4 regions of the Streptomyces sp. NBC_00287 genome follow, and region 1 is predicted to be linked to each of the others. Evidence: riboswitches for the same ligand, from Rfam matches in the RefSeq annotation. Region 1 holds a riboswitch; each other region holds the start of a gene.
The links. Region 1 has a riboswitch for cyclic di-AMP ahead of OHT76_RS06490 (C40 family peptidase). Riboswitches for the same ligand answer to the same signal wherever they lie in the genome.

Region 1 (3,277 bases):
GGAGACGATCCTGCTCGGCCAGGCCGGACCGACCGCCGCCGTGCTGGTGGCCGCGGGCACGCCGGGCAAGCGGTTCGCCCTGCCGGGTGCACGCGTGGTGCTCAGCCAGCCCTCGCTGCCCGAGCCGATCGAGGGCCAGGCCAGCGATCTGGCCATCCAGGCCGAGGAGTTGACGCGCATTCGGGCCCGCCTGGAGGAGATGCTCGTACGGCACACCGGGCGCGACCCCGAGCAAGTGCGCGCGGACATCGAGCGGGACAAGGTGCTCGACGCCCGGGCGGCCATGGAGTACGGCCTGGTGGACGCCCTCATCCCGAGCCGCAAGGCCATGAGGTGACCCGCGGATGCTGCCACCGGAGCTGCCGCCCCTGCCCGCCCTGACGCGCGCCGAGGGCGAGTTGATCGACCGTTACCTCGATGTGGTCGATCTGCTCGGGCGGATCAACCCCGCGCACCACGGCGACACCTACCGCGGGCTGCGCGCCGCCCAGGCGTTGGTCACCAAGGCGGCCGAACTGCGGGACGCACTGGCGCTCATGCACCAGCGGGGCGAGACCGAGGTGCACGCCCCCACGCTGGCGCGTGCGCTGCGTGTGCTGGACGGCGAACGCCGCACGGCTCGTGTCACGGTGCCGCCGCGCTCGGACAGTTGACGCACGTGGGCCCGGTCCGGACATCTCGCGGTGGCGACGAGGCGTCCGGGCCGGAGTTGAAACGGACCAAACGAGGTACCCCCTTTCGGCGTAGCCGTGTCTCCTTTTGCCGGCCCGTCAGGGTTGCGCAACGCGCGTAGCCTCAGAACCGAAACAGACGTTCCGATGCTGGTCCGGGCATCCCCCGGCGCCTCGACGCTAGTTCGAACGGAGCAGCGTCCACCCGAACGGGTGAGTGGTGAGTAACGCCACAAATCCCCGGTTCCGTTGGGATTTTCGGACATCCGTGAGCCAAGATCCCTGTCTGACGACAAGCCCCCGCCACAGCGGCGGGGCGGTCCGGGCGGACGCCGAGTCCTGCCGCCGCCCGGATGACCGGTCGACAGGAGTGGATCGGCAGGAGTGGAGGACCCGAGCACGACGGGTCGCCGGCACGGAAGTCCGTGCCGAGCAGCCCTTGGGGTGAAGCCGCGTCAGCGGCCGGGCAACTTCGCCAGCCCGAATCCGACAGGTCATCCTTCACAGGCGGCTGACGAAGGGTTGCGCATGACTGCGCTCAATCGTGTCCCGTCGCTGATGGCCCGGGCCGGTACGGCCTCGGCTCTCACCATCGCCGCCGTGGGCGGCTCGATCGTGGCCCCTGGCCTCTCCGCCGAAGCGGAGGCGGCCACACCGGCGACGAAGGCACTCCAGGTCGCGGCCTCCAAGCAGGGCTCCCCGTACAAGTGGGGGGCTGTCGGACCGCACCGCTTCGACTGCTCCGGGCTCACGCTGTACTCGTACAAGAAGGCGGGCAAGAAGCTGCCTCGTACGGCGGCCCAGCAGTACAACAAGTCGCGCCACATCTCCGCCAAGAGCCGCAAGGCGGGCGACCTCGTGTTCTTCCACTCGGGGTCGAACGTCTACCACGTCGGCATCTACGCCGGGAAGGGGAAGATCTGGCACGCCCCGAAGTCCGGGGACGTGGTGAGGCTGCAGAAGATCTGGACCAAGAGCGTCTGGTACGGCCGGGTGAGCTGACCGGCTGCCCCGACGGGCGGCGGCGTCCCTGACACGCCGCCGCCCTGACGGGTGCTCAGGCCGCCGCCTCGAGCAGCAGCAGCGCGCCCAGGGCCGTCAGCGCGGTGCCGGTGACGGTCTCGACGAGCCGGGCGGCGCGCGGTCGGCGCAGCCGGCGGCCGAGCCGGTCCACGAGCAGTGCCACGGCCGGGAACCACAGCAGGGCGAGCACCACCACGATCAGCGCCAGGAGCAGCGTGCGCGGCAGCGCGGGTGCGCCGGCGGGCACGAACTGCGGCAGCAGACTGAGGAAGGTGATCGGCGCCTTGGGATTGAGGGCGTTGGTGACGAACCCCTGCCGCAGCGGACGCGCGGCCGTCGCCGCCTCCTCGACAGCGGCCGTCCGCGGTCGGCGCAGGGCCAGCAGAGTCCGTATACCCAGGTACAACACATAGGCGCCACCCAGCAGTTGGAGCGTCCGGAACAGTGCAGGCACCGCGGCCAGGACCGCGGCGACCCCCGCGACCGCCAGCGCCGTGTGCAGCAGCAGCCCGCCCGCGACGCCCAGGGCGCAGGCGATCCCGGCCCGGCGCGAGACGAGGGCGTTGCGTACGACGACGGTGAAGTCGGCCCCGGGCATGGCGACCATGCCGGCGGCGACCCCGGTGAAGGCGAGGAGCTGTCCATCCATGGCAGCCAGCCTGCCGCGACTGAGCCTTCAGCAGGTATTTCGAATATCCTGGGTCTCCCTTAAGCAATGCTTTAGGCAGGTGCCAGGACCATGTACGACCCCACCCGGCTCGCGGCGCTCGTCGCGGTCGCCGAGGCCGGTTCGATCACCCGGGCCGCCGAGCGGCTCGGCTACACCGCTCCCGCACTCTCCCAGCAGCTGGCGAAGCTGGAGCGGGAGGCGGGCACACCCCTGCTCGTCCGGCACCATCGCGGCGCCCGGCTCACCGGCGCGGGCGAGCTGCTGGTGACGCGGGCCCGCCGGGTGCTGGACGAACTGGACCGCGCCCGGCATGAACTGGCCCGCCTCACCGGTCTGTCCGGGGGCACGCTCCGGCTCGGCACCTTCCAGACCGCGGGCGTCCATCTGCTGCCGCCGGTGCTCAGCGCGTTCCGCCGGGCCCACCCGGATGTGGAGCTGACCGTCGCCAACCACGAACCGCCCGCCGGGGTCGCCGCGGTGGCCGCCGGGGAGATCGATCTGGCGCTGACGCACACCTACGAGCCGGCGGAAGCGGTGGCGGTGCCGGCCTCCGTCACGCTGGAGCCGGTGCTGGTGGAGGAGCTGGTCCTGGTGACCGCCCCCGGGCATGCCCTGGCCGAGGGGACCTCGCGGCTCCCGCTGAGCGAGCTCGCCGGGCAGCCACTGATCAGCATGGCGCCGGATCATCCGGCCCGGCAGGGGGTGGAGGCGGTACTGGCCCGGGCCGGGGCCACGCCGTCGGTGCTGGTGGAGACCCCGGTGTACGCGCTGGTGTGCGCGCTGGTCAGTGCGGGGCTCGGGGTCGGTGTCGTACCGGAGATGGTGGCGCGGACGGCGGTCACGCCGGTGGGGATGCGGGCGCTGGAAGGGGGCGAGTTGCGCCGTACGATCTCGGTCGCCCGGCGGTCGGAGG
Region 2 (3,277 bases), 3.1 Mb from region 1:
CACCCCCTCTTCACCGTCCTCACCGGCATCGGCTTCGGCATCGCCGCGCTCTCCGGCGACCGCCAGCGCTGGCGGCGCGTCCTGCTGCCGCTGTCCGGACTGCTGCTCGCGATGGGCATGCACGCGATGTGGAACGGCTCGTCGGCCTTCGGTCCGTACGGCTTCTTCGCGGTGTACGCGGCGATCATGGTGCCCGCGTTCGGGCTGCTGACCTGGCTGGTGATCTGGACCCGCCAGCGCGAGCTGCGCACCGTCCGCGAGGAACTGCCCGCCTATGCCGTCGCAGGCTGGCTCACCCCGGGCGAGCCCTTCGCGCTGGGCTCGATGCGGGCGCGGCGCCTGGCGCGGCAGTACGCCCGCCGCCACGCCGGGAAGCAGGCGGCGCGGCAGGTGGCGCAGTACGAGGCGTACGCGACCTCGCTCGCGTTCCTGCGGCACCGGGGGCGCCGGGGTCGCGCGGGCGCCGACTTCGTCGTACGGGAACAAGAGCTGTTGCAGGAGCTGTGGCGGCGCCGGGAGGTGGCCCGTCCGGCCCTCGACCATGCCGCCCGTGCCACGGCCCCGCCGGTGCCGGTGGTGGCGGCGCCGTGGCCGATGTACGGGGCGTATGGGCATCCGGCCCAGCCGACGTACCAGCCCTATCCGGCGTACCCGGCGGGACCGTACTCGGCGTACAACCCGTACCGGACGTAAGAAGAGTCCCGGACGCCAAAAACCGGCAGCCCTGACGTCGGGGGGTCGTCGTCAGGACCGCCGGGGTTCACACGGGGAACCGGCTCAGGGGGTGAGGCCCTTGCTGCGCAGCCACGCGAGCGGGTCGATGCCGGAGGAGGAGCCCTCGGGGTGGACCTCCATGTGCAGGTGCGCGCCGGTCACATTGCCGGTCGCGCCCACGCGGCCGATGACGTCCCCGGTGGTGACCTGCTGCCCGACGCTGACGCTGATCGAGGACTGGTGGGCGTACCAGATCTCGGTGCCGTCCTCCAGGGTGAGCACGGTCTTGTAGCCGTACGACCCGTCCCAGCCGGCGGAGGTGATCGTGCCGGTGTGGACCGCCTTGATCAGCGTGCCCGTGGGAGCGGCGAAGTCGAGGCCGGTGTGGTACCCGGAGGACCACAGCGAGCCGGCCTGACCGAAGGTCGAGGTGATGGTGTACGACGACGTCGGCAGCGCGAACTGCTTGGCCAGCGCGGCCAGGCGCTCGGCCTCGGCCTTCTCGCGGGCCTCCTGCTCGGCCTTTTCCTTGGCGGCGGCGGCCTTGGCCTCCGCCTCCTTCTCGGCCTTGGCTGCGGCTTCCGCGGCGGCCTTCTCGGCGGCAGCGGCGGCGGCAGCGGCGGCCTTGGTGTCGACCTGGTCCTGCTGCTGCTCGGCCTGGGCCATGATCCGGGCGCGAAGCGCCTCACCGGCGTCCGAGGTGCCCGTCTCGGTGTCGGTGGTGGTGATGCCGACGCTGCTGAGCGGGGTGCTCGAGGTCTCGGGCGCCTCCTCCGCGGTGTCGTCGGAGATCAGCGGCAGGTCGGGCATGGTGATCGCGACCGGCGGCTTGCCGGACTGCGCGCTGGCCATGCCGCCCGCGCCGACGGCGGCTATGACACCGACGCCGAGAACCGTGGAGCTGCGGGCGAGTCCGCCGCCGCGCTGCTTGGAGACGCGGTGCCGGCCGCGAACCGGGCGAATGGATTCCGCGGTGGGGTTCCATTCCTCCCAGGGGCCCTCGTCGGTGCGTTGGCTGCCGTAGCCGTAGGCCTCGTCATTGCGCTGGCTCGGCACGAACGGGGCCTCGGGGGCAGGCCGGTTTGACGCCACGTGGGCGTGCTCCTTTCCTTCCTTCTCGCCTACCGGGTTAGCTGACGGGTTCGGAGCAGGAAGGTCTCCTACGCGCGTATATCTGCCGTATCTGCACGGCGGATTACGCCCGATTCACCCCAAGTTGGTGGTTCCCCGGTTCCCTTACGGGATTCGGCGCGTGCGCACGGAGCCGACTCTTGTGACGGCTGGGACGACCGCGCTGCGTTATCGAACGTTAATAGACGCGGGGCGCGGATTCCAAGCCGTTCGGCTTGATCATTAACGATTCCGGCCTGGACTTTCGGGTCACGAGGGGTCTAAATCGGGCGAGTTGACCAAGCCTCATGTGCCACACAGGTATTGACGGTATGTCAGTTGTTATGCGGAGGGCTCCCGACCGATCACCCCCGGTAACAATCAGGGTCTTCGTACGGCGAGCAGGGCCATGTCGTCCGTCATCCCGCCCCCGCAGTACACGCGCACGTCCTCGGCGAGGGCCCGGATCAGGATGCCCGGATCGCCGAAGGCACGGCCGGCCAGCCGGGTCTGCGGGTCGTAGAAGACGCCGTGCGCGTCGCGGGCCTCGGAGAGGCCGTCGGTGTGCAGGAGCAGGGTGGTGCCGGGCGGGAAGGGGACCTCGTCGGCGCGGTCGGGCCAGCTGCCGAGGTCGCTCATGCCGAGCGGGAGGGCGGGCTCGCGGGCCGGCAGCGGGCGCACGGTGCCGTCGGGGTACAGCAACAGCGGGGGCGGATGGCCGCGGTTGACGACGCGCACGACCCCGTCGCCGTGCGGGAGTTCGGCGAGTACGGCAGTGGTGAACCCCTCGACGGCCTCGATCCCGTCACGCCGCGAGCCCTCCCGGGCCAGCGCCCGCTCGAGCCGCTGCGCGACCACCTCCAGGCTCGCCTCCTGCTCGGCGGCCTCCCGGAAGGCCCCGATGACGACGGCCACGGCCGCGACGGCCCCCATCCCCTTGCCGCGCACATCGCCCACGACAAGCCGCACGCCGTACGCGCTGTCCTGCACGGCGTACAGATCGCCGCCGATGAAAGCGTCGGCCTGCGCCGCCTCGTAGCGCGCGGCGATCTCGTAGCCGCCGATCCGCTCCAGCGGCTCGGGCAGGACGGCGCGCTGGGTCGCCACGGCGATCTCGCGCTGCGAGGCGAGCCGCAGGTCGCCGCGGCGCACGACACGGTTGAGTACGGCGGCCAGGACGGCGACGGTGACCACGGTGACCACCTCGGTGACCGTGTCCGCGTCCATGCCGAAGCCCAGCCGGACGTGGACGCCGTAGGTGGCGAGCAGCGCCACGACTCCCGTGATGACGGTGCCGCTCAGCCCGTAGAAGGGCGCGGCGACCAGGGGTGCGGCGGTGAAGAAGGGGATCGCAGTGAATCCGCGCGGGGTGACGAAGTCGTAGAGGATCCCGCCCGCGATCAGCAGCGGCGGGAGCAGGAGGACGAGGGTGCGTGCGGGCGGGACGTGCCGT
Region 3 (3,277 bases), 4.1 Mb from region 1:
GCCACCGACCTGGACGGAACCCTCCTCCGAGGCGACGACACGCTCTCCGACCGGTCGCTGGCCGCGCTCGCGAGGGTGGCGGAGTCCGGCGCCCGGCACCTGGTGGTGACCGGCCGTCCGGCGCCCAGAGTGCGGCCGCTCCTGGACGACCTGGGCAGCAAGGGGCTCGCGGTGTGCGGGCAGGGCGCGCAGGTGTACGACGCCGGGGCGGACCGCCTGCTGTGGTCCGTCACCCTGGACCGGGAGTTGGCGGAGACCGCGCTCGGCAAGATCGAGGCCGAGGTGGGGCAGGTGTACGCGGCGGTCGACCAGGACGGCGTCGACGGGCTCACGCTGATCGAGCCCGGCTACCTGATGCCGCACCCCACCCTGCCCGCGGTGCGGGTCGGGCGGCGCGACGACCTGTGGTGCGAGCCGATCAGCAAGGTGCTGCTGCGCCATCCCGAGCTGTCCGACGACCAGTTGGCGGCGACGGCGCGCTCGGTGGTGGGTTCGCTGGCGACGGTCACCATGTCGGGCCCCGGGACCGTCGAACTTCAGCCATGCGGCATCACCAAGGCGACGGGTCTGGCGCTGGCGGCCCGGCATCTGGGGCTCGGCCCGCGGGAGACCATCGCCTTCGGCGACATGCCCAACGACATCCCGATGTTCGACTGGGCGGCCCACGGTGTCGCGATGGCCAATGCCCACCCCGAACTCAAGGCGGTGGCCGACGAGATCACCCTGTCGAACGAGGACGACGGCATCGCCGTCGTCCTCGAAAGACTCTTCCGGTAGCCATGGAAAGGCTCAGTACGCCCCGAAGACGTTGTCGATCGAGCCGTACCGCTGAGACGCGTAGTTGCAGGCGGCGGTGATGTTCGCGACCGGGTCGTAGGGGTCGTACGAGGTGCCGGAGACGTGGTACGCCTGGAAGGTCGGGTCGATCACCTGGAGCAGGCCCTTGGACGGGGTGCCGGCGGCGGCGTTGGAGTCCCAGTTGTTGATCGCGTACTGGTTGCCCGAGGACTCCCGCATGATGTTGCGGTAGATGCCGTCGTACGAGCCGGGGATGCCGTTCTGCGCCATGACCTGGAGGGACGCGCGGATCCAGCCGTCCAGGTTGTTGGCGTACCCGAGCGAGGCGGCGGTGGTGACGGTCGGGGTGGCCGCCGAGGCGCTGGTCGCGCCGATGAGCGGGAGCGCCAGTACGGCGGCGCCGGTGCCGAGGACGGCGAGCTTGCGGGCGAGGCGGGTACGACGGTGCTGAGCGGCAGCAGGCATGGCGAAGTTCCTCTCCGGCGCCTGCGAGGTGAGCTGTCGGGTTCGGGCGGGAGCTGCCCGGCCGCGCACCGTGAAGGGCACGCGACTTCACCCCGAGCCGTACCGACGCGTCCGAAGACGTCCGGCACGGCGACTTACCTGGGTCCCCCGCTCCTGCCGTACGAAGAATCTCGGTGGAGCCGGACGGCGGCAGGATTAGGCGTCCGCCCGACAGGCCGGGAACGTATGCGAGAGCACATGTCCGAAACAAGTAGCGGATTCACATATCCAGCACTTTGATCTTCGTTCGAGTGGCAGACGGGGCTGGGGTCTTTGCGGTCGCCAAGGCTCAACTGGCGGCCTTCAAGCGGGTGTCGAGGGAAGCCTGTGGGGTGCCTGTGGGTATACGCGCGTGAGCCAAGTCACGCGCAAGTGCAAGATAGCTTAAATCGGTCAATCGACCCCAATGGGCCCGTATCAACCCGCCGTTCGCGGAATCCGCTTCTCCCATGTCCGATGGAAGACCACTTCGCCACCATCCGTGCAAATCACCTCATTCGAGGCGATGAAGTCCTTCGCATCGCACGTGATCTCGGAGCGGGTCCGCACACTCGTGTCCCAGGCCAGCTCCGGACGGTGCAGCCGGATCGTCCAGTCCGAGCGGGCGCGGGCCGACAAGGGGTCGGTGGACCGGATCGTGTACGTCTCCAGCGCGTCCTCGGTGAACTCCAGGCCGTCGGGGTACACGCGCGTGCCGCCGTACCGCGGATCGACCTCAAGCCGCCACTCGTCCTTGGCCACGTCACGGGTGACCAGCCGCTCGGGGCGCGGCTCGTCCAGCGTCACCGGGTAGCTCACGCCGAGGGGCTCGGCCTGTTCCGGCTCCTCGAAGGCGATGTCGAAGGCGATGTCGAAGGCGATGTCGAAGGCAGTGTCGAAGGCGACGTCCGTCCCGGAAGACGCCCCACGCGCGCGTACCGGCAGTTCCAGAAAGCTCCCCGCCGGATCCAGCGTGAACCCCGCCCCCGACTCCGCCTGCGGCCAGACCCACGGCCAGTACGCCGACGACACCGCGAGCCGGATGCGATGCCCGGCCGGGAGGGCGTGCCCGATGCCGTTCAGCTCGAACTCGACGTCCTGCGTGGCGCCCGGCTCCCACGGCACCACCCGGTCGCGGCCGTGGCGCGCGGAGAGGTTCAGCACGCCCCGCGCGACCAGGGTCGAGGAGCCGTCGGGGGCGACATCGCAGACCCGCGCGATCACCTGCCCGCGCGGCACCTCCGAGGTGAGCCGCAGCCGCACCTTCGGCCGCCCCAGCACCCAGGTCTCCTCGCCCACCGCGAACTCGAAGCAGGCCGAGCGCCCGTCCTCCTCCCGCTGGTCCGGCGGCAGATCGGCGTCGTTCCCGAACGGGAAGAAGCGGCCGGCGTCCACGCCGGTGTGCATGGGGGACCGTACGAGCACGGGGGCGCCCTGGAGGGCGTACGTCACGTTCGTGATGTGAGGGGAGGGCCAGGCCGGCTCGCCGACCCAGCGGCCGGGCAGGGTGTCGTAGACCGTGGCGGGCGGGTGGGAGTCACTGACGTAGGCCCGTAGGAGGGGCTCGGGGAGGGTGCCCTTGCCCTTCAGCCAGTGGTCCCACCAGCGCAGGGTCTCCTGGAGGAAGCCGATCGCCGGTCCTGGCGGCAGGCCGCGGTCGGGGTACTGGTGGGACCAGGGGCCGATCAGCCCCCGGACGCGGTCGGCGGGCAGGTGTTCGACGAGTCGGAGCACGGTGTCGCGGTACGGGTCGTGCCAGCCGCCCACCGCCAGCACGGCGGCCTCGATCGCGCCGTAGTCCTCGCACACGCTGCCGTGGCGCCAGTAGTCGTCCCGGGTCTGGTGGGTCAGCCAGGTGTGCAGGAACGGTTCCACGGCCTCCAGGCGCTTGAGCCAAAGGTCCCGCCAGGCGTCCCCGGCGTAGAGCGGATCGGGCGGCCGGGAGACGAAGGCGAGCATCGTGGCCGCCCAGGCGTGCATGTCCACCGCGAGGACG
Region 4 (3,277 bases), 5.5 Mb from region 1:
AACGGCTGGTGCGCAACCGTCTCGACGAGATCCCGCACGAGCTGGCAAACCCCTCCCGGCGCGCCGCCAAGGAGATCTACAAGCAGCTGTTCCCGGCGGCCGCGCGCATGTCGCGCCCGCGCCAGGGCACCGAGGAGACGGTCGCGGCCATCGACTCCGGGGCCGTACGCGCCTTCTACGAGCGGCACGTCCGCCCCGCCACGGCCACCGCCGTGGTCGTCGGCGACCTCACCGGCACCGACCTCGACGCCCTCCTCGCCGACACCCTCGGCTCCTGGACCGGCTCCTCGGCCGAGCCGCGGCCCGTGCCCCCGGTCACCGCCGACGACACCGGCCGCGTCGTCATCGTGGACCGCCCCGGAGCCGTCCAGACGCAGCTGCTGATCGGCCGCGTCGGCCCCGACCGGCACGACCGTGTGTGGCCCGCGCAGGTCCTCGGCACGTACTGCCTCGGCGGCACCCTCACCTCCCGCCTGGACCGCGTCCTGCGCGAGGAGAAGGGCTACACCTACGGCGTGCGCTCCTTCGGGCAGGTCCTGCGCTCCGCCCCCGACGGCACCGGCGCCGCGATGCTCGCCATCAGCGGCTCCGTCGACACCCCCAACACCGGTCCCGCCCTCGAGGACCTGTGGAAGGTGCTGCGCACCCTCGCCGAGGGCGGGCTCACCGACGCCGAGCGGGACGTCGCCGTACAGAACCTCGTCGGGGTGGCGCCGCTGAAGTACGAGACGGCCGCCGCAGTGGCGAGCACCCTGGCCGACCAGGTCGAGCAGCACCTGCCCGACGACTACCAGGCCACGCTGTACCGCCGGCTCGCCGCGACCGGCACCGTGGAGGCCACCGCGGCCGTCGTGAGCGCCTTCCCGATGGACCGTCTGGTGACCGTTCTGGTCGGTGACGCGGCGCAGATCAAGGAGGCCGTCGAGGCCCTCGGAATCGGTGAAGTCACCGTCGTGACAGCCGAGTAGACACACCCTCGGATGTGAACGCGCGGCCACGCGCGTGTGGGGCCCTGGTGATGGAAGCGTCACCAGGGCCCCTTTATGTCCGAATTGAGGGAGAGGTTGCCTGTCTGACCTGTGGCATGCGCTACAAAAGCCGCGATCCGTTTGGGGATTGAAAGTTGTCCCGTTTAGCGTCGTCCGGGCTGTCCGTCAGGCAGTGCGCCGCATCCGCGGCACCGGACAGTCATCGCCGAGTCCCCGTACGGCGCGAGCCAGGGGAGCCGGGGACCCACCCAAGTCCCTGGGGTGAATCGGACGCCCGCGTGTGAGCGAGGGCGGCCGTAGGAGACCTTCCTGCTCCGAACCCGTCAGCTAACCCGGTAGGCGAGAAGGAAGGAAAGGACCAGCCACTTCATGGCGTTCACGCGCGCCACCGGGAAGCACCGTCGTCCCAGCAGGATGCAGCGCACCACCGCCCGCGCGGCGGGCGTCGCGGCCCTCACCACCACCGGCGTCGTCGGCACCCTCGCGAGCCCCGCGCTCGCCGCCGAGGCCGCCGCCGAGCAGACCGGTCTCACCCCCGTCATCACCATCGGCGACTCGGTCGCCGAACAGATCGACGCCCAGGCTGTAGCCCAGCAGCAGGCGGCCGACGAGGCGGCGGCGAAGAAGAAGGCCGAGGAGGCCGCGCGCAAGGAGGCCGCCGAGGCGGCCAAGAAGGCGCGCGAGGCCAAGGAGCGCGCCGCCCGCGAGGCCGAGCGCAAGCGCCTGAACACCTTCGTCTCCCCGATCTCCGGCTCCTACGTGTCGACGAGCTACCAGGCCGGCGGCGCCGTCTGGTCCTCCGGCAGCCACACCGGCATCGACTTCCACGCCTCCAGCGGCACCTCCGTCCGCTCGGTCGGCATGGGCACCGTCGTCGAGGCCGGCTGGGGCGGGGCGTACGGCAACCAGATCGTCATCAAGATGCACGACGGCACGTACACCCAGTACGGCCACCTGTCGTCCATCGCCGTCTCGGTGGGCCAGAGCGTCACCCCGGGCCAGCAGATAGGCCTCTCCGGCGCCACCGGCAACGTCACCGGGGCGCATCTGCACTTCGAGGCCCGTACGACCGCGGAGTACGGCTCGGACATCGACCCCGCCGCCTACCTCCGCTCGCACGGCGTGAACGTCTGACGACACCCGCCACGCTTCCGAGACCCCGGCTCCCCGAGCCGGGGTTTTTCGGTGTTTACGGGGCCCCGTTGTCCAAAAAATATCCATGGATTCCGGCCCGCCATCGGAAATTCCGGCTCACTGCAATAGAGTCACTGAACACACGTCCGTCGTCGACGTTTCACGGGGATTAAAGCGGAGGTCGGTCATGCGTATTCCGGCGCACTCGGTATGCACGGCGATCCGGGACGACATCGTCGCCGGTGTCTACGAGCGCGGCAGCCGACTCACCGAGGAACTGCTCGCGCGCCGCTACGGCGTCTCGCGCGTCCCCGTCCGGGAGGCCCTGCGCACGCTGGAGGCGGAGGGCTTCGTGGTGACCCGGCGGCACGCGGGCGCGTGCGTCGCGGAACCGACCGAGCAGGAAGCCGGTGACCTGCTGGAGATGCGCTCGCTGCTGGAGCCGCTCGGCGCCGCCCGGGCCGCCCAGCGGCGCACCGAGGCGCATCTGAAGGTGCTGCGCGGTCTGGTGAGGCTCGGTCAGGAGCGGGCCAGAAGGGGCAACAGCGAGGATCTGCGCTCCCTGGGCGGCTGGTTCCACGAGACGCTGGCCCAGGCCTCCGGCAGCCCCGCCCTGACCTCGATGCTGACCCAGCTGCGGCACAAGATCGCCTGGATGTACGCGGTGGAGGCGTCGGCCAGCCCCGCGGAGGCCTGGGTCGAGCACGGGGCGATCGTGGACGCGGTGGCGCGCGGGGACAGCGAGCGCGCGCGGGCGATCACCGCCGTGCACACCGAGCGCTCCAGCGGTACGCACCGGCTGCGGTTCCCCTCCGGCGGGGAGCGTGTGAGGAATTCGCAACATCCCGTAAACATGTCGGGCCTGCGGCATTAACATGCGCACCGTATACAAAGAGGGTGTAATTCCCGGGGGACTATTTTCGCTGCCCGGAAGTGGAAAATGCGAAGGGCCCGCCCGGTAATTCGGACGAGCCCTTCGGGGAAGCGGCGAGTGCCGCGCCCGGCAATTACTCAGACGGTCTCGGGGAGCTCTTCGAGACCCTCGGAGACCAGCTTCGCCAGACGGTCGAGGGCGGCGTCCGCACCCTCGGCGTCGGAGGCGAGCACGATCTCCTCGTTGCCCTGGGCGCCCAGGCCCAGAACAGCCAGCATGG

Region 2: another riboswitch for cyclic di-AMP. It lies ahead of OHT76_RS20675 (M23 family metallopeptidase); the one in region 1 lies ahead of OHT76_RS06490 (C40 family peptidase).
Region 3: another riboswitch for cyclic di-AMP. It lies ahead of OHT76_RS25500 (transglycosylase SLT domain-containing protein); the one in region 1 lies ahead of OHT76_RS06490 (C40 family peptidase).
Region 4: another riboswitch for cyclic di-AMP. It lies ahead of OHT76_RS31670 (M23 family metallopeptidase); the one in region 1 lies ahead of OHT76_RS06490 (C40 family peptidase).

The regions. Positions count from the first base shown of each region.
Region 1 is NZ_CP108053.1:1,444,550-1,447,826, forward strand. It holds gene OHT76_RS06480 (ATP-dependent Clp protease proteolytic subunit) at 1-337, shown strand, start outside; gene OHT76_RS06485 (hypothetical protein) at 345-653, shown strand; cyclic di-AMP (ydaO/yuaA leader) riboswitch at 1,070-1,196, shown strand; gene OHT76_RS06490 (C40 family peptidase) at 1,200-1,673, shown strand; gene OHT76_RS06495 (LysE family translocator) at 1,729-2,343, opposite strand; gene OHT76_RS06500 (LysR family transcriptional regulator) at 2,434-3,277, shown strand, end outside.
Region 2 is NZ_CP108053.1:4,563,295-4,566,571, forward strand. It holds gene OHT76_RS20670 (PrsW family intramembrane metalloprotease) at 1-693, shown strand, start outside; gene OHT76_RS20675 (M23 family metallopeptidase) at 778-1,806, opposite strand; cyclic di-AMP (ydaO/yuaA leader) riboswitch at 1,818-1,975, opposite strand; gene OHT76_RS20680 (PP2C family protein-serine/threonine phosphatase) at 2,206-3,277, opposite strand, start outside.
Region 3 is NZ_CP108053.1:5,579,309-5,582,585, forward strand. It holds gene OHT76_RS25495 (HAD family hydrolase) at 1-777, shown strand, start outside; gene OHT76_RS25500 (transglycosylase SLT domain-containing protein) at 790-1,263, opposite strand; cyclic di-AMP (ydaO/yuaA leader) riboswitch at 1,267-1,449, opposite strand; gene OHT76_RS25505 (CocE/NonD family hydrolase) at 1,720-3,277, opposite strand, start outside.
Region 4 is NZ_CP108053.1:6,933,442-6,936,718, forward strand. It holds gene OHT76_RS31665 (M16 family metallopeptidase) at 1-968, shown strand, start outside; cyclic di-AMP (ydaO/yuaA leader) riboswitch at 1,183-1,345, shown strand; gene OHT76_RS31670 (M23 family metallopeptidase) at 1,359-2,123, shown strand; gene OHT76_RS31675 (GntR family transcriptional regulator) at 2,311-2,997, shown strand; gene OHT76_RS31680 (HPr family phosphocarrier protein) at 3,135-3,277, opposite strand, start outside.